3 regions of the Clostridium sp. JS66 genome follow, and region 2 is predicted to be linked to each of the others. Evidence: riboswitches for the same ligand, from Rfam matches in the RefSeq annotation. Region 2 holds a riboswitch; each other region holds the start of a gene.
The links. Region 2 has a riboswitch for cyclic di-AMP ahead of ablB (putative beta-lysine N-acetyltransferase). Riboswitches for the same ligand answer to the same signal wherever they lie in the genome.
Positions count from the first base shown of each region.

Region 1: linked by a shared signal. The riboswitch ahead of Q6H37_RS28190 (cell wall hydrolase) and the one ahead of ablB (putative beta-lysine N-acetyltransferase) in region 2 are both predicted to bind cyclic di-AMP.
Region 3: linked by a shared signal. The riboswitch ahead of Q6H37_RS22490 (LysM peptidoglycan-binding domain-containing protein) and the one ahead of ablB (putative beta-lysine N-acetyltransferase) in region 2 are both predicted to bind cyclic di-AMP.

Region 1 covers NZ_CP131467.1:6,086,316-6,093,063, reverse strand. Annotated here, with positions in the region: gene Q6H37_RS28210 (DUF4652 domain-containing protein) at 1-413, shown strand, start outside; gene Q6H37_RS28205 (tetratricopeptide repeat protein) at 444-1,679, shown strand; gene trxA (thioredoxin) at 1,793-2,110, shown strand; gene Q6H37_RS28195 (NAD(P)/FAD-dependent oxidoreductase) at 2,184-3,044, shown strand; gene Q6H37_RS28190 (cell wall hydrolase) at 3,118-3,645, opposite strand; cyclic di-AMP (ydaO/yuaA leader) riboswitch at 3,648-3,777, opposite strand; gene cdaA (diadenylate cyclase CdaA) at 3,915-4,763, shown strand; gene Q6H37_RS28180 (YbbR-like domain-containing protein) at 4,733-5,962, shown strand; gene Q6H37_RS28175 (NAD(P)/FAD-dependent oxidoreductase) at 5,952-6,748, shown strand, end outside.
Region 2 covers NZ_CP131467.1:4,571,464-4,578,211, reverse strand. Annotated here, with positions in the region: gene Q6H37_RS21215 (HD domain-containing phosphohydrolase) at 182-2,734, shown strand; gene Q6H37_RS21210 (ribonuclease domain-containing protein) at 2,911-3,402, shown strand; gene Q6H37_RS21205 (barstar family protein) at 3,427-3,705, shown strand; gene ablB (putative beta-lysine N-acetyltransferase) at 3,901-4,779, opposite strand; cyclic di-AMP (ydaO/yuaA leader) riboswitch at 4,963-5,093, opposite strand; sodium ion sensor (DUF1646 type) at 5,428-5,483, shown strand; gene Q6H37_RS21195 (cation:proton antiporter) at 5,531-6,727, shown strand.
Region 3 covers NZ_CP131467.1:4,883,917-4,890,664, reverse strand. Annotated here, with positions in the region: gene Q6H37_RS22510 (protease complex subunit PrcB family protein) at 1-1,007, opposite strand, end outside; gene Q6H37_RS22505 (DUF4367 domain-containing protein) at 1,208-2,119, opposite strand; gene Q6H37_RS22500 (sigma-70 family RNA polymerase sigma factor) at 2,109-2,630, opposite strand; gene Q6H37_RS22495 (CpsB/CapC family capsule biosynthesis tyrosine phosphatase) at 3,140-3,910, opposite strand; gene Q6H37_RS22490 (LysM peptidoglycan-binding domain-containing protein) at 4,293-5,072, opposite strand; cyclic di-AMP (ydaO/yuaA leader) riboswitch at 5,077-5,210, opposite strand; gene Q6H37_RS22485 (DegV family protein) at 5,550-6,434, opposite strand; TPP riboswitch at 6,701-6,748, shown strand, end outside.

The DNA of each region.
Region 1 (6,748 bases), 1.5 Mb from region 2:
AAGAAGGCATAGGCAAAATATTTGTAAAGAATACCAATGGAAATAATTTTACTTACGAAGTTATAGGAAATAATAAGATTTCACCTAGAGATATAGAATGGGTTGATGATGAAAACTTATTGGTAGTAATAGGTTCATCACAAGGAACTGTTTCTAAGGGGGGCAATTTGTATATGTTAAATGTAAGTACAGGAAGTGTCTCAACAATTATAGAAACATCAGATAAAAAACAGCAAATAATGTCAGCAAAAAAATCCAATAATAACATAAGCTTGAAGGTTACTGTATACGAAGATGATAACTATAATAAATCTCATATAGAAAATTGGACTATTTATTCTTTTGATTCAAGCTTAAATAAATCAATGGAAGTAAAAAATTCTGAAGGAAAGGTTTTATATACAATTAACTAAGGAAAATAGCATTAAGGGGAACTTAAGCATATGGATAAATCTAAGAAAATATATATTAAAGCATCAAACAAATATAATAGTGGTTATATAGATAAAGCCATGGATTTATGTGAAGAAAGCATATCATTAGATATAAAAAATGCAGCATCTATAAATCTTAAGGGATTGTTACATTATTTAAAGGGAGATATAGATAGTGCTCGAAAGCTTTGGAAAATGAATCATCAAATAAATAATGATGGAGTTTCTGAAAAATATTTAGCTAGTACCAAAAGTGATGAGAGTAGATTATATACTTATGAAAAAGCAATATCACTTATAAAAGGATTGCATATAAATGAAGCATTAGACCTTTTGGAACAATGTTCAGAAAGTGATTACAATTACATTAATGTAAATAATTACAAAGCTTTCTGCTATATAAAAAAGGGTCAATATGATAAAGCTATAAATAGTATAGAAAATGTAATGAAAATAGATAAAAACAATAGTATGGCTAAAGAAAACAAAAAAGTATTAATAAAATGTGGAGTTATAAAAAACAAAATTGATACGAAAAAGGCCATTTATTGTTTAATAGGTGTATTGCTAATAATTGCATTAACATTTGGAGCTACAGCTGTGTTTAAAAAAGTAAAAAGTAATATAACTAAATCTCATAATACAAAAACATCAAAAGTAAATACAGCAAAAACATCTAGTAATAATGGAAATAAAACAACTAAAGAGGCTCCAAAAAAAGTTCAGCAGGAAACTTTTCCAGCAGATAAAATTAAAAGTGATGTTCAAAGTAAAAATTTTGATAATCTATATGACGACTATACAAAATGGAAAGATAAAAATATATCTAATGATGATAAGGAAATTATTTCAAGTGGTGTTAATATACTAAAAAGTGAAGGCGTAGAATACTTTTATGGAAAAGGGTATGGCTATATGAATAGTCAAGATCTTCCTAATGCTAAAAATAATCTTACAAAAGCCTATGAAATGGGAGCAGGTTATTATTTATATCCTCACATAATTTATATGTTAGGAACTAGCTTTTATTTATCAAGTGACTCACAAAATGCTATAAAATATTATACTGAATATGATGAGAAATATGCAAAGGATGACTATGAAGAAACAGTACTTTACGCTTTAGCTACTATGTATAAGGACTTAGATAAAGATAAATCATTAAGTTATGCTCAAAAATTAGTAGATAAATATCCTAAGTCAATATATAATAATTCTGTAATAAAAAGTATAATTAATAAATAAGAAGTTTATACAAATTAATAATCATTATTAACAACTATTGACTAAATAAGAAATATAACATAAAATTAAAATATAAAGCATACCTTAATAAGGTATAAATGGAGGGATAAGTTATGGTACAAGAAATAAAGGATATGGATTTTTCAAAGGCTGTTCAGGAATCTTCAAAACCTGTAGTTATAGACTTTTGGGCTTCTTGGTGTGGACCTTGTAAAATGTTAGCTCCTGTAATAGATGAAATTTCCGAAGAACTTAATGATAAAGTAGAATTTTTGAAATTGAATGTAGATGAAAATCCTGTAACATCAAATCAGTATAGGGTAGCAAGTATACCAACTGTTATGATATTCAAGGATGGAAAAGTAGTAGATACACTAGTAGGATTTAGACCAAAGGAAGCAATAAAAAGTGTTATAGAAAAACATATTTAATATTGTGAATGAAACAGCAATGACAAATTAGCAAAAGTTAATTTGTCATTTTTTTCAAAAGGAGGTTGATTGTATGACTAATAGATATGATATAGCAATAATAGGTACAGGACCAGCAGGATTATCAGCTGCTATAAATGCAAAAATCCGAAATAAAAATATTATATTATTTGGGATTAAAGAATTAAGTAATAAACTGCTAAAAGCACCAAAAGTAAATAACTATTTGGGATTTTATGATGTTACAGGTGAACAGTTAAAAGGTCAATTCCAAAAGCACATGGAAGCTATGAATATAGACATAGTAAATGAAAAGATAAATGCTGTATATGCAATGGGATCACACTTTACTTTGATGGTAAATGAAAAGATGTATGAAGCAAAATCTGTTATTTTAGCTACAGGTATGGAATACACAAAGCCATTAAAAGGTGAAGAAGAATTCTTAGGTAGAGGTGTAGGATATTGTGCTACTTGTGATGCACCGTTGTATCGAGGTAAAACTGTTACCATTATAGGATACAATAAGGAAGCAGAAGAAGAAGCTAATTATGTAGCAGAATTGACAAGTAAGCTTTACTATGTGCCTATGTATGAAGGAAAATACAATTTAAGTGATAGTATCGAAATAGTAAAAGATAAACCAATAGAGATTAAGGGAGAAGACAGAGTTAAAAATGTAATGATGAAGAACAAAGACATTATTACAGATGGAGTTTTTGTACTAAAGGATAGTGTGTCACCAAATCAACTTGTTCCTGGTATAGAAATGCAAAATGGTCATATTAAAGTAGATATAGACATGAAGACTAATATTGCAGGGTGCTTTGCTGCAGGAGATTGTGTAGGTAAGCCTTATCAATATATAAAATCGGCAGGCCAAGGTCAAATAGCAGCTTTAAATGCTGTTGCATATTTGGATTCTTTAAAATAGACTATCCCCACAAATTTTAATTTGTGGGGATATATATGTGCTTAGCTAAATTACTAGCTAAATAAAAATATGTCTAATTTACTACAAAGAATACATGGTTTCCTATGGTTTTAACGTTCTTTTTGTTTATACCTTTCATCCATTTACAGGTAGCTATTTTAGGATTATAAAAGAATACTGCTTGACCTGTAGGATCATTTCCTTTTAGAGCTTGAAGTACTGCCTTATAACTATCTTCATCAGGAACAACATCAATGGACCCATTTTTAACACAAGAAAAAGCGCTTTTTTGCGTTATTACTTCTTCTACCGTTTTAGGGAATTCAGGATATTTTAAACGGTTTAATATAACAGAAGCTACAGCAACTTTTCCTTCAAAAGGTTCACAATTACTTTCAGCATAAACCACTTGAGCCATTAAGTGTATATCCTTTTGAGTTACATATAACTTTCTACCAGAGTAATTAAAAACTTCAACAATTTGATCCTGTTCTTTAAATAAAGTAGAGTCTATATTATCAGAACCAGCAGCTTTTACATTGAACAGTGGTGAAACACTTGGTACTAATAAAAATAGTATACAAAAAATAAATTTTCTCAATAAAATCCTCTCCTTGTTACCTACGGGGTTAGCTGTCGGGTTCGGTAAAGGCATAACCTACGTAAAATACGATTCACCCCAAAGAATTCCGGTTTCCCCGTGTTTAATAAAAAACTTAGGCTAATGGTAGTATAGCCATGAATTTAAAAAAAATACATGGTATAAAAAAATTTTATTAATATTTTATAAAATCCATTAAGGTTTTGATATAAACAATATTAAATAGTGTATAATTGTAAATATAGATTTTTGTTAGGGCGGTGATGTGGTTGGAGCTATTGGATATCGTAGTCAATTCTATTAGAAATATTAGTATAGCATCAGTAATGGATATATTAGTAGTTTCTTATATTTTTTATAAAATTTATACATTAATAAAAGAAACCAGAGCTGAGCAGCTTTTAAAAGGAATAATACTTATAGTTCTTCTTATACCTATCAGTAAATTTTTTAATTTAACTATGCTGAATTGGATCTTAACTAAAACAATCACCATAGGCTTACTTTCCTTTATAATAATATTTCAACCAGAAATTCGTCGAGCACTTGAACGTTTAGGCAGAACAGCTTTTAATGACAAGCATATATTGGAAAGCGATCAGGAGATGGAAAAGGTTATAACGGAAATTGCTAATTCTATAGAAAATTTATCTAATAGTAAAACAGGAGCCTTGATAATAATAGAGCAGGTTACAGGTCTTGAAGACATAGTAAAGACAGGAACTAAAATAGATGCAATAGTTTCAGCAGCACTTTTGGAAAATATTTTTGTAGTTAATACTCCGCTGCATGATGGTGCAACGATAATAAGGAATGATAGAATAGTATCTTCAGGATGCTTTTTACCCTTAACTAATAATCAGGATATAAATAAAAAGCTTGGTACAAGACATAGAGCAGCATTAGGTATATCTGAGAACTCAGATGCGTTAATTATAGTTGTATCCGAAGAAACAGGTACTGTTTCCCTTGCTGTAAATGGTAATTTAACAAGGGGTTACAATAAAGAAAGACTTAAAGATATTCTGATTAGAATAATGAAAAAAAGACAGAGTACAAAATTAACCTTTAGGGAGCAGGTGAATAAATGGATCAAAAGGTCAAAGATCACCAAGTAATTATTAAAATATGTTGTGTAATAGCTTCTTTAGTTTTGTGGTTGTACATTTTTAATGTGGAAAATCCTATGAGAGAGACACATATTGTTGTACCTGTACAGGTTTTAAATAAAGATTTGGTTGCAAAATCTGATCTGGTTCCTATAGAAGGAGATAATTTGACAGTAACATTAACTATAAGGGGTAGTGCTTCAGATACTTATTCTATAAAGCCAAGCGATTTTAAACTTGTGTCGGATTTAAACTCTTATGCAGTTAAAAAAGGTGAGAATAAAATACCTGTTGAGGTTAAAAGTAGTCCATCTAATATTAGAATAACAAATAATGACAACCTATGGGTTAAAATTACTTTGGATGATTTAAAACGAAAAACTGTTCCGGTTAAAATGATTTTTGATGGGAATACTAAAAGTGGATTTTATGCTTTTAAGCCTACTATAAAAGAAAAAGAAATCAGTGGACCTAAGGAATCCGTAGAAAGGGTAAAATATTTAGCAGCAAGATATAATATTAAAGATGCTTCAAAAGATATAAATGCAAATATACAACTTCAACCATTAGATTCTTCGGGTGTAATTGTAAAAAATGTAACAGTTAATCCAAGTTCTTTAAAGGTAACTATTCCTGTTAAAAAAATTAAAACTGTGTCTGTAAATGTTAAATCTGGAATACAACAAAATAATCAAGGGAATGTAAAAAGTTTAGTACCAATTGAAGACAAAATGGATATAGCAGGAGAAGAAGATTTAATATCTAATATAAATTCTTTGGATACAGAATATGTAGATTTAAATAAAGTATATGGAAAAGATACAATAGAAGTTAAATTAGTAGTTCCTAAGGGAGTTATTCTTGTAAATAGTTCGGATACTGTAAAGCTAAAGGTGAACTTCAATAATAAAAGTATTCAGAAACAATTGAGTTTAAATATACAAACTATAAATGATAACAGTAAATATAGTGTTAATTTGGATGCAAATAAGGTTGATATAGTAGTGTCTGGTGAAGAAAATGTTATCAATAATTTAAAAGCAGAAGATATAAAGTGCTCTGTGGATTTAAGTTCAATAGTAGAAGGGGAAAATTCAATTCCTTTAAATATAAGCTTACCAGATGGAGTAACAAAGGTGTCTCAAAGTATATCGTCAGTTAAGGTTACGGCAAAGAAAAAAGTTTTGGAGGGCAAAAATGTCAATTAAAATAAATAACTTGAATATAAGTATAGATGAAAATATAGAAGATTTAAAAAATAAAGTATGTAAAAAATTAAAAATATCGCATACAAATATCGAAGAATTTAAAATTTTAAGGGAATCTATAGATGCTAGGAGAAAGGATAATATAAGATTTAATTATGTTGTAGAAATAAAATGCGATAAAGAAGAAAAAATTGTAGATAGAGCTAATGATAAAGATGTTAAAATTGAAAAAGAAATTTATAATGAGGAATTTCCTTTTGGTAATAAGAAAATGAACCATAGACCAGTTATAGTTGGTATGGGACCTGCAGGCATGTTTGCAGGTCTTTTACTAGCGGAAAAAGGATATAGACCAATAATTATAGAAAGAGGAGAAAAGGTTGAAGATAGAACCAATACTATAAATAAGTTTTGGACTACAGGAGAGTTGAATTTAGAATCTAATGTCCAATTTGGAGAAGGTGGAGCGGGAACTTTTTCTGATGGAAAGCTTACAACTAGAATAAAAGATGCCAGGTGTGACTTTGTTTTAGATAAGTTTGTTAAGGCTGGAGCTCCAGAAGAAATTCTGTATAATGGAAAGCCTCATATAGGAACAGATATATTAAAAAAAGTAGTAAAAAATATAAGAGAAAAGATAATAGAATTAGGTGGAGAAGTAAGATTTAATAGTAAACTTCAAGATATAGTCGTAAGTAATGGGGTTTTAAAATCAATAGTGGTAAATGAATCTGAAATTCCAAGTGAAAATTTAATATTAGCTATAGGCCATAGTTCAAGAGATAC
Region 2 (6,748 bases):
TGAATTTTATCAGAATTAATATAAAATATACATATAAGATATTTGTGTTGAAAGATTGGATTATAATAATTTATTTGTTGAAAAATACATAAGTATATGTTTTTATGATAAAATTATGAATATTGAATTGTAAATAAGTTGAGCAGAATCTAATTTAACATAATGTAAATGGAGGTGTAGTATGTTTCAATGGCTAAGAGAAAAAATCTACTCAATTTTAAAAAATAGTGACAAATATAAGTATGAATGTCTTAAAATATGCTTAATATATTTGGTTATAGGATTTTTATGGATTTATTTTTCAGATAAAATTGTATGTGAAATTGTTAAAGATAAGGAGATGCTATTAATTATAAATATGTCAAAAGGTTGGCTGCATGTTATTGTGAGTACAATTATTATTTATTTATTAATAACTACGCTTTTGAAAAAGGTTTATTTAACAGAAAATAAACTTAATGAAAGTTATAGGAAATTATCAACAGCTAATGAGGAACTTGAAGCTTATATACAACAATTAACTGCATTTCAAGAGGAACTAACAGCTCAATATGATCAACTTATAGAAAGTGAAAAGAAATTAAGTAAAAGTGAAGAAAAAAATAAAGCTATTATTAAAGCAATGCCGGATTCTTTATTTATTGTTGACGGCAATGGATATTTTACAGATTGTATAGCAGATTATGAAAAAATTGCATTAATACCAAAGGAAGATTTTGTAGGAAAAAACATTTCGGAAGTTCTTCCTCGTGAAATAGCAAAAATAGCTTATGAAAAAATTAAATCTGTACTTAAGGATGGAGGCATGGAAAAGATTGAATACAAGATGGAAATGCCTAACAAGGAATATTTCTTTGAGTTTAGAATTGTGAAAAATAACGAAAAAGAAGTAATAGTCATATCAAGAAATGTAACTATTGAAAAACACAATGAATTGGAATTAAAAATAAGTGAAGAAAAGTATAAAGCTCTTGTAGATGAAATGCAGCAAGGGTTAGCAATTTATGAAGCAGCTACAGATGAAGAAGAAGAAATTATAAATTACAGATTTTTGCAAGCAAATAAGAGTCATGAAAAATTAATAGGACTAAAAAATAAAGAGATGTTAGGAAAACACATTTGCGAAATATTTCCTAATATAAAAAAGAATTCAATTAAAAAATTTCAACAGGTTGTAAAAACAGGAGAACCTGTATGTTATGAAAGTTATTTACAGGATGTGGACAAATACTACGAAATAATAGTATATAGGCCGCAAAAAATGCAGCTAGCAGTAATTGTTACAGATATTAGTGAAAGAAAAAAGGCAGAAGAGGCTGTTAAGGCAAGTGAAAATACCTTTAGAAACCTTTTTGAAAATTCATCAGATGCAATAATTATAATTTCAGATGATAAAATATTAGATTGTAATATAGCTATGGTTAAAGCTTTAGGATATGAATCAAAAAAATTTATAGTTGGTAAATCTCCAACTGAATTTTATCCAGAAAAGCAGCCTGATGGAGAAAATTCTAGGGAAAAAACTTTTAAAATGCGAAAAAGCACTATAGAAAATGGAAAGTGTAAATTTGAATGGTGGTACAAAAGAGTTGATGGAACTTTATTACCAGTAGAGGTAATGTTAACAACTGTTTTTCTTAATGGAAAAGAAGTTTTTCATTCCTTGTGGAGAGATATCAATGACAGAAAGCAAATGGAGCTTAAGTTGGAATATTTAAGTTATCATGATCAATTAACTGGTCTTTATAATAGAAGGTTTTTTGAACAGGAATTGAAAAGATTAGATAAAGAAGAAAACTTACCATTAACTATCATTATGGCAGATGTTAATGGACTAAAGCTTGTAAATGATTCTTTAGGACATGGTGTAGGGGATGAATTACTTAAAAAAGTTTCTAAGGTCTTAACTAATGGTTGTAGATCTAGTGATGTTATTGCCAGACTTGGAGGAGATGAGTTTGTAATTTTGATGTCTAATACAGGTGAGCATGGAACGGAACAAGTTCTTAAACGTATTAAAAGTATGGCCTCAAATGAAAAAATAGGTGCTGTTGATATATCTATTTCCTTTGGCTATGAAATCAAGAAAGATATGAGTATAGATATATCAGAAATTTTAAAGAGAGCTGAAGATTATATGTACAAAAAAAAGCTTTTTGATAGTCCAAGTATGAGAGGAAAAACTGTAAGTGCTATAATTACTACTCTTCATGAGAAAAATAAAAGAGAGGAACAGCATTCTCATAGGGTTTCTACTTTATGTGAGAATATGGGGAAAGTCCTTGGTTTGCCTGAAGATGAAATTAAAGAACTTAAAACTGTTGGATTGCTTCATGATATAGGTAAAATAGCTATAGAGGAAAATATATTGAACAAACCAGGAAGATTAACAGTTGAAGAAAGACAACAAATAGAAAAGCATCCTGAAATAGGATATAGAATACTTAATACAGTAAATGATATGGGAGAAATGGCTGAATATGTACTAGCTCATCATGAAAGATGGGATGGAAGAGGATATCCAAAGGGATTAAAGGGAGAGGAAATACCGCTTCAATCAAGAATTATAACCATAGCAGATTCTTATGATGCCATGATAAGTGAAAGAAGTTATAGAAGTGCTCTACCAGAAGAAGTTGCTATAAAAGAATTAAAAGTAAATGCAGGTATCCAATTTGATCCGAAGCTTATAAGCATATTTATTGAAAAAGTATTAGATAAATCATCTGCATAGTTTTTTAAAGGAATGCTTAAAAATGAAGGCTGTGTATATTAAGAAAGACAAACTTTCTTATATGCATAGTCTTTGTTTTGGGTTTGTATTGCTTTTTTTATTATATTTGAGATAATAAAATAGTAATTATTTCTATTAAAATATAGAATTATAATGAATAGAAAGGTATGAATGATATGAAAAATAATTTTATGCAAAAAATTTGTTCTGTTTTTCTTTTTTTATTTATTAGTATAAACTTAATAGGCTGTGTATCAACCAATAAAAATGTTACAAAAGAAAAACAAAGCACAAAAATTGAAAATGTAAAGACAGAAAATATCAAAAACAAGAAAGTAATTAATGATTTTCAAGGGGTTGCTGATTATATTCATAAAAATGGGCATCTTCCTGATAATTTTATAACTAAGTCACAGGCAACAAAACTTGGGTGGAATCCAGGAAAAGATCTGGATAAAGTAGCGCCTGGTAAAAGTATAGGAGGAGATATTTTTACCAATGCAGAAAAGTCTTTGCCAGATGCTCCAAAACGAGTTTGGCGTGAGTGTGATATAAATTATAATGGAGGACATAGAGGAGCAGATAGGATACTTTATTCCAACGATGGATTAATTTATTCAACCTCGGATCATTATAAAACCTTCAAGTGCTTATATAATGGAAAATAATTTAGATTTAATGAGGTGAAAAGTTTGAATAAAGTGATATTAGAAGGAAGTACACTTATAGATAAGAAAGTTTTACATAACGTTCTAAAAAAGGAATTAGGGTTTCCAGAGTATTATGGAGAAAATTTAGATGCTCTTTGGGACTGCTTAACTACAGATATAGAATTACCAGTTGTAATTGAATGGATAGATTTTGAAATGAGTAAAAAGCTTTTAGGAGATTATGCAGAAAGTACATTAAAAATTTTCCAAGAAGCTGAAAGAAGCACAGAAGGAAGAGTACAGATACACATAAAAATTTGATTTAAAATAATTACAAATATGATTTTTGAAATAGGAATGAAATATAATTTTTATGAGTAAATAATTTAAAACTAAAATTCAAGGTGAAATTAAAAGATCTACTGAAAACTTATCATTAGTTTTTAGTAGATCTACTATATAGGACTGCTTTAATTGTACAACATTAAAGATTTATTAAAAAGTAAATAATATTTATTACAATGAAAGTGTATTAATTGAGTCATTATTGATATTTTTCACCCAAATATTCACATCTTCAAAGCTGCCACATATATTACAATTATTTATTAATCTACCTCTAAATTTATAACCATGTTTGCTTAGAACTAGATTAATACCAGGACTTATTGATCTAGCTAAACTATACAAACAAATAAATCCCATACTTTTAAGGTCTGACTCTAAAGAATATATAATATTTGATAATATACCTTTGCATCTATATTTTGGATAGGTTGCACAGTTAGTTATTTCAGCATTTAAGTTTGCGTTGTCCAAATCTGCTGAAGCTACAGCAATTATTTTTCCATTGTCAACAGCAACCTTGTATAAAGTTTTTTTATTCATAGTTTTCTTTAAATAATCTTCATCATAAACAAGAGAAGGAGATGTAAAAAATGTATTGGAAAATAATTCGGCTATTTCTTTTGCATCACTTTCCTTTGCATCTCTTATTTGATATTTGAAATTATTGTTATATACAAAACTATTTCCAGCATTTAAACTTTCCACTAGGAATAGATTTTCCTTATTTAAACCCTTATGAAGCTTTCTATTACTTCTTATAAAATAAGACATACAAAATGCATCTTCACCTTGAAAATAGCCATCTATTTTGCCTTCTAGATGAAACTTAGCGTTAACAAAGTTTTCAAAAGAATTAGCATCACAGTTGCAAACAACTTTTCCTAAGTTTTCTTTAGCAGCAAAGTGTACAATTCTATTTATATTTTGAACTGATATATGGTGAAAGTTAACTATTTTTGCACAGCTATTAGAATAGTCAACATATACTTTATATTGATAAATTTTGATGCAATAATTATCGTCTAATTTATAGCTGCTTGTATTCATTATAATGATCCCCCTTTAAATATAACATTGCTTTTTTGGGCATTAGACAATATGAATTAAAAAACATTTGTCATAAAACCTCCATCTTAATTACTCAAAAAAATAATAAAGCTGCAGAGAAGTATCTGCAGCTTATAAAGCATTGCTATTTATTGGCACGCAAAATATACTATTCTGTATACCAAAACTTCTCTCCAACGCTTACGAGATTAGCTGACGGATTCGGGTTGAAGAATAACCCTACTTGCTAATATTGGCAAGATTCACCCCAAAAATTGGTTCTCCCGTTCAAATTGATTCAGCGGTACGAATATTCTATTTTCATGACCCTGTGTATATAACCATATCATTATAACATATTTATGTCAATATGTATATATTACTAATGTATTCATATTTATATATGTTGATGCTATTAAATTAAATATAAGTTTAAAAGTATATTAAATAAATTATTTGTGAATATTATTGCAATGTAAAAGTAATATATATTTATAATTATATGATAACAGCATAAAAAATTATATACAATTTAATTATGACTAGTTTAGGACATTATAATAAAAAATTGCAAAACATTTTTAAATATGATATAATGCTTATTATTAAAATTGTATATTTATAGCTAAGTATTAGCTGTTTATTTTCGGTTGAACAAATTTTTATTTGATTTCAAGAGAATTTGACTTTTGGGGTGGAAAGTCCTTTATGGGGGACTTTTCACTTTTTTTTGTTATTTAAGGAGGTAAACATGGAAAAAACATTATTGAGTATAGTATTAATTCTTATATTTACAAAAATAGGAGGTATAATAAGTAGAAAATTAAAAATGCCTGAAGTTTTAGGGGCATTGATTGCTGGTGTAATACTTGGCCCAGTAGTATTAAATATTGTTCAGTATGATGATAATATTAAGTTGCTCTCAAATCTTGGAGTGATTATGCTTATGTTTCTTGCAGGACTTGAAACTAATGTAGAAGAATTTAAAAAAGCAGGATTGTCTTCATTTATAATAGCAGTGGCAGGCATAGTACTTCCACTTGTATTTGGAACTCTAAGTGCATATATGTTTTTTAATAATTTTTGGGAAAATGTATTTGTAGGAGTTATTTTAACAGCTACCAGTGTAAGTATTACTGTAGAAACTCTTAAAGAACTTGGAAAGCTTAATACAAGGGCAGGCATAAATATTCTTGGAGCAGCTGTAATAGATGATATTTTGGGGCTTATACTTATATCTATAGTTCTTGCAGTAGCACAAACTTCTGGTTCAAGTGCTGGAGTGTTAGGAACATTATCAATTATATATGTGTTTATAAAAATAGTTTTATTTTGTTTATTTTCTATAATTGGAGTGATATATTTACCTAAATATATAAATAAATTTATAAGTTATGTAAAACCTGGTAGAGAATTTCTTACGTTTTCTATAGCCTTTGCTATATTCATAGCATATATTGCTGAAAGTTTAGGTATTGCAGCTATTACTGGTGCATATATATGTGGACTTATGTTTTCATCAATTTCTCATAAGGAATATTTGGAGAGAAATGTTAAAGCAATTTCATCTGGATTTTTATCTCTCATATTCTTTGCAAGTGTTGGAATAGAAGCAAATTTAAAGGGATTAAATATGGAAGTGCTTTTTATAACTTTAGTGATGTTTATCGTAGCAGTAATTGGAAAAGTAGTAGGATGTGGTGCTGCTGCAAGATTTCTTAAGATGAGTAAGAGTGAGGCTGTTCAAATTGGAACTGGTATGATTTCAAGAGGTGAAGTAGCTATAATCACTGCTAATATAGGTCTACAGAAGGGAATAATCTCAGAAAAAGTATTTCTTCCAACTTTAATTGTTGTAATATTAACTACAATTATAACTCCTGTTTTATTGAAATTGGCATTTTCTCATAAAGTAGGTAAAAGTATAGAAAAGCAAAAAATTAAATAGGAAATGTGATCAAATATTTTT
Region 3 (6,748 bases), 310 kb from region 2:
AATAGATAATATGTTTGATTAGCAACATAAGGTTTCAAAGGAATAATTCTTATAGATTTTTTATCATCAGACAAAGATGCTTCAGTAGGAATTCTAGTTCCATCACTATCAACTACATATATATTCGTATTGTTTACATTTTCTTTTGCAAGTTCTTTATCATAATACAATGTCAATTGCATATTTTTGTCTAAGTTTTTTTGGAAATTTAAATCTTGCCATTTTGAGTCAGTAAAGGAAGATTTATCAACAGGGAGTAATATCTCTGTTAATGGGAAAGAAGAATTATTATTATATTTTTGTGGAGTTCCTAATGCATATTTAATAGTAACATTACTATTTAACTTTAAATCTTTAATTTTGTTTTCACTTTCTTCATTATCGTTAAGGTAGAAGAATTGGGATACTCCATTAGAATTTTGAATTTCTAAAAATATAAAATTATTTTCTTTATATATATTTTTTAAATTACCTGAAGCCCAAGATATACCAATTATAGGCTGAAAGCTTCTTTGAATATCATAATAGCTAAAATTTTTTCCGTCAGAATTTTTTACTGTTATATTGTGCAATGGAACATCTGCTTCTATTATAGTGTAAGGATAACTTGCTATTTGAGACAATGCAACATTATTATCTGGAGAAGTTTCTTCAACTAATACATTTACTTGTTGCTCAGAATCTTCCACAGCCTTTACAGTGATTCCATAACCAGAAGTAGGCTTTTCTCCACTCATAACAGCTATATAGGACTTGTTAGAAGAGCTGTCAGTATAAGAAACAAAACCTTCATTGTTTTTATAAAGTTCGATTTTTTTCATTAAATCACTAGGAGCCTCATCTTGTGATATAGTATGAAAATTAACTTTATTATAAATTATAGAATATGTCTTTGCTTCAATAGAATTTGTGTTTTTGGACAAAACTGCAGCGCTTACTTTGAATGGCATGTATACTAAACCTATGCCCAAAGCAATACACGTGGATATTAAAAATTTTTTTCTCATTAATGGGACCTCCCTGAAAATAATCCTTTAGTTAATTAAATAAAAAATAAATGTACTTTTAAAATTCTAAATTTGTCAAACGCCATTTTAATAGGGTACAAGAAATATACCCTATTAAAATATAAATATATAGAGCTTCCTCCGTATATTAAATTAGACGTAACCATAATATAAAATGTTTCAAAAACTTTTATATTTTTTTAATTAATAGATTTAGCTATATTTATCAACGAATCTTCTGGCAAAGTACTGGATAAATAATATTGTACATTATTGTTTATCCATACTATTTGTGTAGTGGCAGATTTACTGTCTTTCATATAATTAATATAAGCTTTATTACTATTTATATATACAGTTTTAGATCCGTCTAAATTGGATATATTTTTGCTCTCATATATTTCAAAATATGAGGAATCTGAGCTATATTTTAATTTAATACATTTCAATTTTGCATCTGGAATTGATATATCTGTAAGATTAAAACCATCTGGAACATAAGATGGAGTTATGATCTTACTTTCAAAATATTTTTCAGCAGTTGCCATATCTAAGTTTTTCTGTGGTGAAGCTATACCTTGAAGTCCCTTATAGGATTCTTTACCACTAAAATTTTCACTTGGTGTCAAAGAGTTTTGCGTTGAGTTTCCAGATGTAGAAGTACCACTTGAACTCTTGGAATCAGCAATGCTATCTACTGAATTGGCAGTATTGGTGCTGCTTTTAGTTGTCTTATCATCTGGTTTATTATTAGCGGATGTACCAGATTTATCTTTATTTTTTGAAGAATCATTTACTGATTTAGCTAAATCATTATTACTTTTTGTTTTTGAGCCTTCTTTAATTTTTCCACTATCATTAGAGTTTTTATACTGTTGCTCATTATTATCTACGTAATTACGAGGTATAGTTGAATTATTAAAGAAATAATTATATGTAAATCCGATTATTAAAAAAGCTGCAGAAGCTGCCGTAGCAAGTATAGGTTTTATCCTATTCTTTTTTTTACTTTTACATTTTTCTAAAGTCATTTTTTTTAATTTTTCAGTAGCATAAATGTCTTTAAGGAGCAAATTTGATGCCTCTTTAAAATATTCCATATTATCCTTCATATTCAATCTTCCCATCTATATTAAATTTTAACATTTTTCTAGCACGAAAAAGCCGACTACGAATCGTTGCTTCTGGTACATTTAAAATTTTACTTATATCCGTAGTAGATAATTCCTCGTAATAATAAAGTAGTATAGGCTCTTTATATTTATGAGGCAAATTCATAACTTCATTTAATAATTTTTCATATTGAATTGAATTAATAACCTTATTGTCTATATTAGCATCTACATAATTGTCAGCTATTGAAGGGTTGTCAGTATAGTCAAATGCAAATACCCTCTTAAACCATGAATTTCTTAATATATCCTTGCAGGCATTCATGGTAATAGTCATAATCCATGTTTTTTCACTACTTCTCTTTTCAAACTTGTAAAAATTCTTATAGACTTTTATAAATACTTCTTGAAAAACATCTTCAGCTAAATACTTGTCCTTAAGGTACATGTAAGCAATTCTTAGTACATCATCGCCATAGTCGTTCATTAATCTTTCTAGTTCCTTGTCCATGTTTTAATAATATCTTTTTTCAAGATATTTCCCCCCCATCACAAATACCAAATGTACTAAAATGTAATAGCTTAATTAATTTCTGAATTGAGCAACTAAAAATTAATGGATATAAGAATTTCATATTATATAATATCATATCACATTTTCCAGTGTTTGGCGTAGTTTTAAAATCAAAAAATATATGATATAACGATAAAAATAGCTAATTTAGAGAAATATTAAAGAAATAAATATATAATACTATAATTTTTACAACATTCCATAGTCAAGTATTAGTAAATTTCTATTTTAATTTACATAGTAACAATTTTATAAATGCAAACATTCATTTGTTGAACAATTTTGAGGAATTAAAATATTAATTTGTGTTTGATTTGATATTGTATTTTTTTATAAGTACGATAATAATAGCATATTTTGTATTTGAAAAAAAGATGACAAAAAAGCTTAGAAAAACTTCTAAGCTTTTTTGTCTAAGGGAAATTAATAAGAACATTGAAAAAATTTCATATACCATAAGGACCTGTTATACTATTACCAAATCCCATAGCCCTTGAAATAGAACAATCATATTTTAAAATTTTAATAGACTTATGTTTGGATAACATATTTCCTATTTTAAGCTTTCTTATATCATAATAATCAAGGCAATGAGTATCAGAACCAACAGATATTTTTATATCATTTTTTTTCAAATGTTTAAATAATCGTTTAGTTTTCCAAGTATCTATGGATTTTACTATTTCATCAAAATACTCGTAACCTTCATTTACATTTAGTTCCCAGAATAGATTGTTTTCTTTTAATTTGCTTATTAAAAAATTCAATCCATAATTTTTATATAAGCGAAGCAAATCGGTGTGTGCCAAACCAATATTGCATTTTAAATGTTTTGTGTATTTATCTAATTCACTAAGTTTTACACTATTTTTAAAGTAGTCTATATATTCTAAAAGAACATAATCTAACTTATTAAATAGATCATAGGGTAAATTATTTAAATCGCATAAGTCCTTATTCATACATATTTCAATTCCAGAATATATTTTTATATTGTTCTTATATTTTAATTTTAAACCTTCTAAGTTTTCTATATAGCGTCCTAAGTTTTCTATAAGTACAGAATTACATTTATCAGTTTGAAAGTGATCAGATATACCTATTGCAGTTAAGTTATGTTCTATAGCATTTTCAATTATTTTTTCTGGAGAGTGAATTCCATCTGACCAAAGAGTATGATTGTGTAAATCCATAAAATCTATTGAACTTAAGTCCATTAAAAATACCTCTTTTCAATTCAAGTATTTATTCTTATAAATTTTCTAATAATTTTTAATTTAATATATTTTCTATAAAACGATTACACTTATATGATATAATTAAATTAAAGAAATGTAAATGATATTTTAAACAGATCATATAGAAAATTAATTGAAAATTTCTGTGTCAACTTATTGATTTATTAATATAATGAAATTAAGCAAGGGATGTAAAGTGATGAAATTAGGATTATAAAATGAGGTTACTATTAGAAAAAACAAAGTATAATATTAAAATATACTAAATTTTAATATACTTTATTAAATTTTTATAATTAAAAATAAACACTATTAGTTTATTAAAATCTAATAAACCAATAGTGTTTTATTATATTTAACTTTAATATACAAATACCAATTTATCTATTCTAGCAGCTAATGGCTTAGACCAAAGCCATTGATTAGTAGCACTATCATCAAAATAGTAAAAAGCTCCCTTAGATGGATCAACGCCATTAAGAGCATCCTTAGCAGCTTGTACACATTCTGCTGATGCAGACTTATCAATCCATCCATTTGCAACTGGAGTAAACTGGTAATATCCACCAGATTTTTCGTATATTACAGAAGATATAGTTTTTGGAAAACGAGGGTCTTTAACTCTATTTAACACTACAGCACCTACAGCTACCTTAGCATTGTAAGATTCACCTTGGGCTTCAGCCATTATGAGTCTAGAAAGAATATCTAAGTCACTTGCTGTATAAGAGGCAGTTGTATTAGAAACTGCTGTAGCAGAAGTTGTTGTTGTATTTAATGAAGTTATTCCAGGTAAAGTAAGCTTATCACCAATATTTAAATAGTTGTCCCATTTATTATTAGCTTGTCTTAAATCGGAAATGGACACACCATATCTTTGTGATATTAGATATAAACTATCCCCACTTTTTACAGTGTAAATGCATCCGGGAACAGTAAGTGTTTTTCCTGGATATATTGCTGTGTTTGTAAGATTATTGTCTTTCATGATAGACGTATAGGTTGTATTAAAAAGTTTTCCTATAGTATAAAGAGAATCTCCAGATGTTACAGTATAACTAGCAGCTTGTACTGGAGTACATATCATTAAAGATAAAGATGCAATTGATACTAAGTTTCTGATTTTTTTTAAGTTAATCATAAAATTTATCCCTCCATTTTGCCTCCGAGGTTAGTTGACGGGTTCGGGTTGAGAGTCACCCTACTTCTTATTATAGAAGATTCACCCCAAGATAATTGATCCCCCGTACTCATTTTAGAGATTCGGCACGATTTGTTTCTAATTCTAACAGAAGTCTGATAATACATCTATGGTTGATTCATGGTTATTTAGGAAAATTAATGATTTATATATAATATTAATTACTTGTTACATAAAAAGTAAAAAAATAAAGTACAGGCAAGTTTTATCCGATCGCTACCATTGCTAATACCCCCACCTTCTTCAAGTGTGGGATAAGCACTGCTGCGCGCCTGGATAAGTTCTTCTAAGGCTCAGATGGGTAAAATACCTAAATGGTATTTTACGAGCTTTTGCTCAGGTAAGAGGGTATTCCTCAGAAGCAAACTCCACCTGAGTCTAAGAATCACTTGATTACCTGTACTTTATTTTAATATTTTAGTTTGCATGAATTTCTCTTTTTTTACCTAAAAAGAATAAAGCCAGAGCACCTGGACCTCCATAAGCACCAACTACAGGTCCAACATAATTTATAATTACATCCTTGATCTTAAACTTGTTTAAGATAAGTTTTTTCAGAGCTAAAGCATCTTCTATGCAATCACCATGGGAAATTGCTATAATTTGCTCTTCAGGATTTTCTATTCTTTCAATAAATTTTTCAAAAAGAGTAGATAAGGCTTTTTTTCTACCTCTGATTTTTCCTATAGGTAAAACTTTACCTATATTGCTTATAGTCAAGAATGGCTTTATATTTAATAGCATACCTACAAAAGCAGAAGTTGCAGATATTCTCCCGCCTCTTTTTAAATGATTAATATCATCTACAATAATATAGGTATTTAACTGGTGTTTAACGTTTTCTAAATAGTCCATAATTTCCTTTAAAGTTTTACCGGATTTCTGCATTTCATAAGCTTGTAAAACCATAATACCTTGTCCTAAAGAAGCTGTTAAAATATCAATTATATGAATATTTGAATCAGGATACTCTTCTTTTAACATATGCTTGGCTATATGAGCACCATTAGTAGTTCCACTTAAGCCGCTGGAAACTCCAATATAAAGTATATCTTTTTCAAGTTCTAAAATTTCTTTAAAAGAGTTATAAAAAGCATGGCTACTAGGTTGAGAAGTTTTTGGTATTTCACCTTTTCTCATATCTTCATAAAAGTCCTTAAAAGGATAACTTTCACCAAAATTGTCCAATACTTCCGTACCCTTACAATTACAAGTCAGACTGACATAAGGTATTTTTAAATTATTGATATAGCTTATTGGTAAATCACAGCAAGAATCTGTAATGATAATAAAATCTTTCATAAATACATTCCTCATAAATTTTATTTTTGTATAAAAAATTTGTCATAATTCATTTTATAATGTAATCCTTTAAAGTTCAATAGATAAGAGGAAAAATTAAGAATGATTAAATTTACAAAAATTCATTTTTAAGTATTTAAATACTACTCTATTAGATTAAAAAATATATAAAAATAAAATGATTAGGCCGAATTTAATTGTGTGAATTTAACAAAGCTGGAATATTGAAAAAATTAAACATATATGATATAATTTACATGAAAAATTAAATAATCTAGGGGGGCCTATGTTATAGGCTGAGATAGAACTGTTAG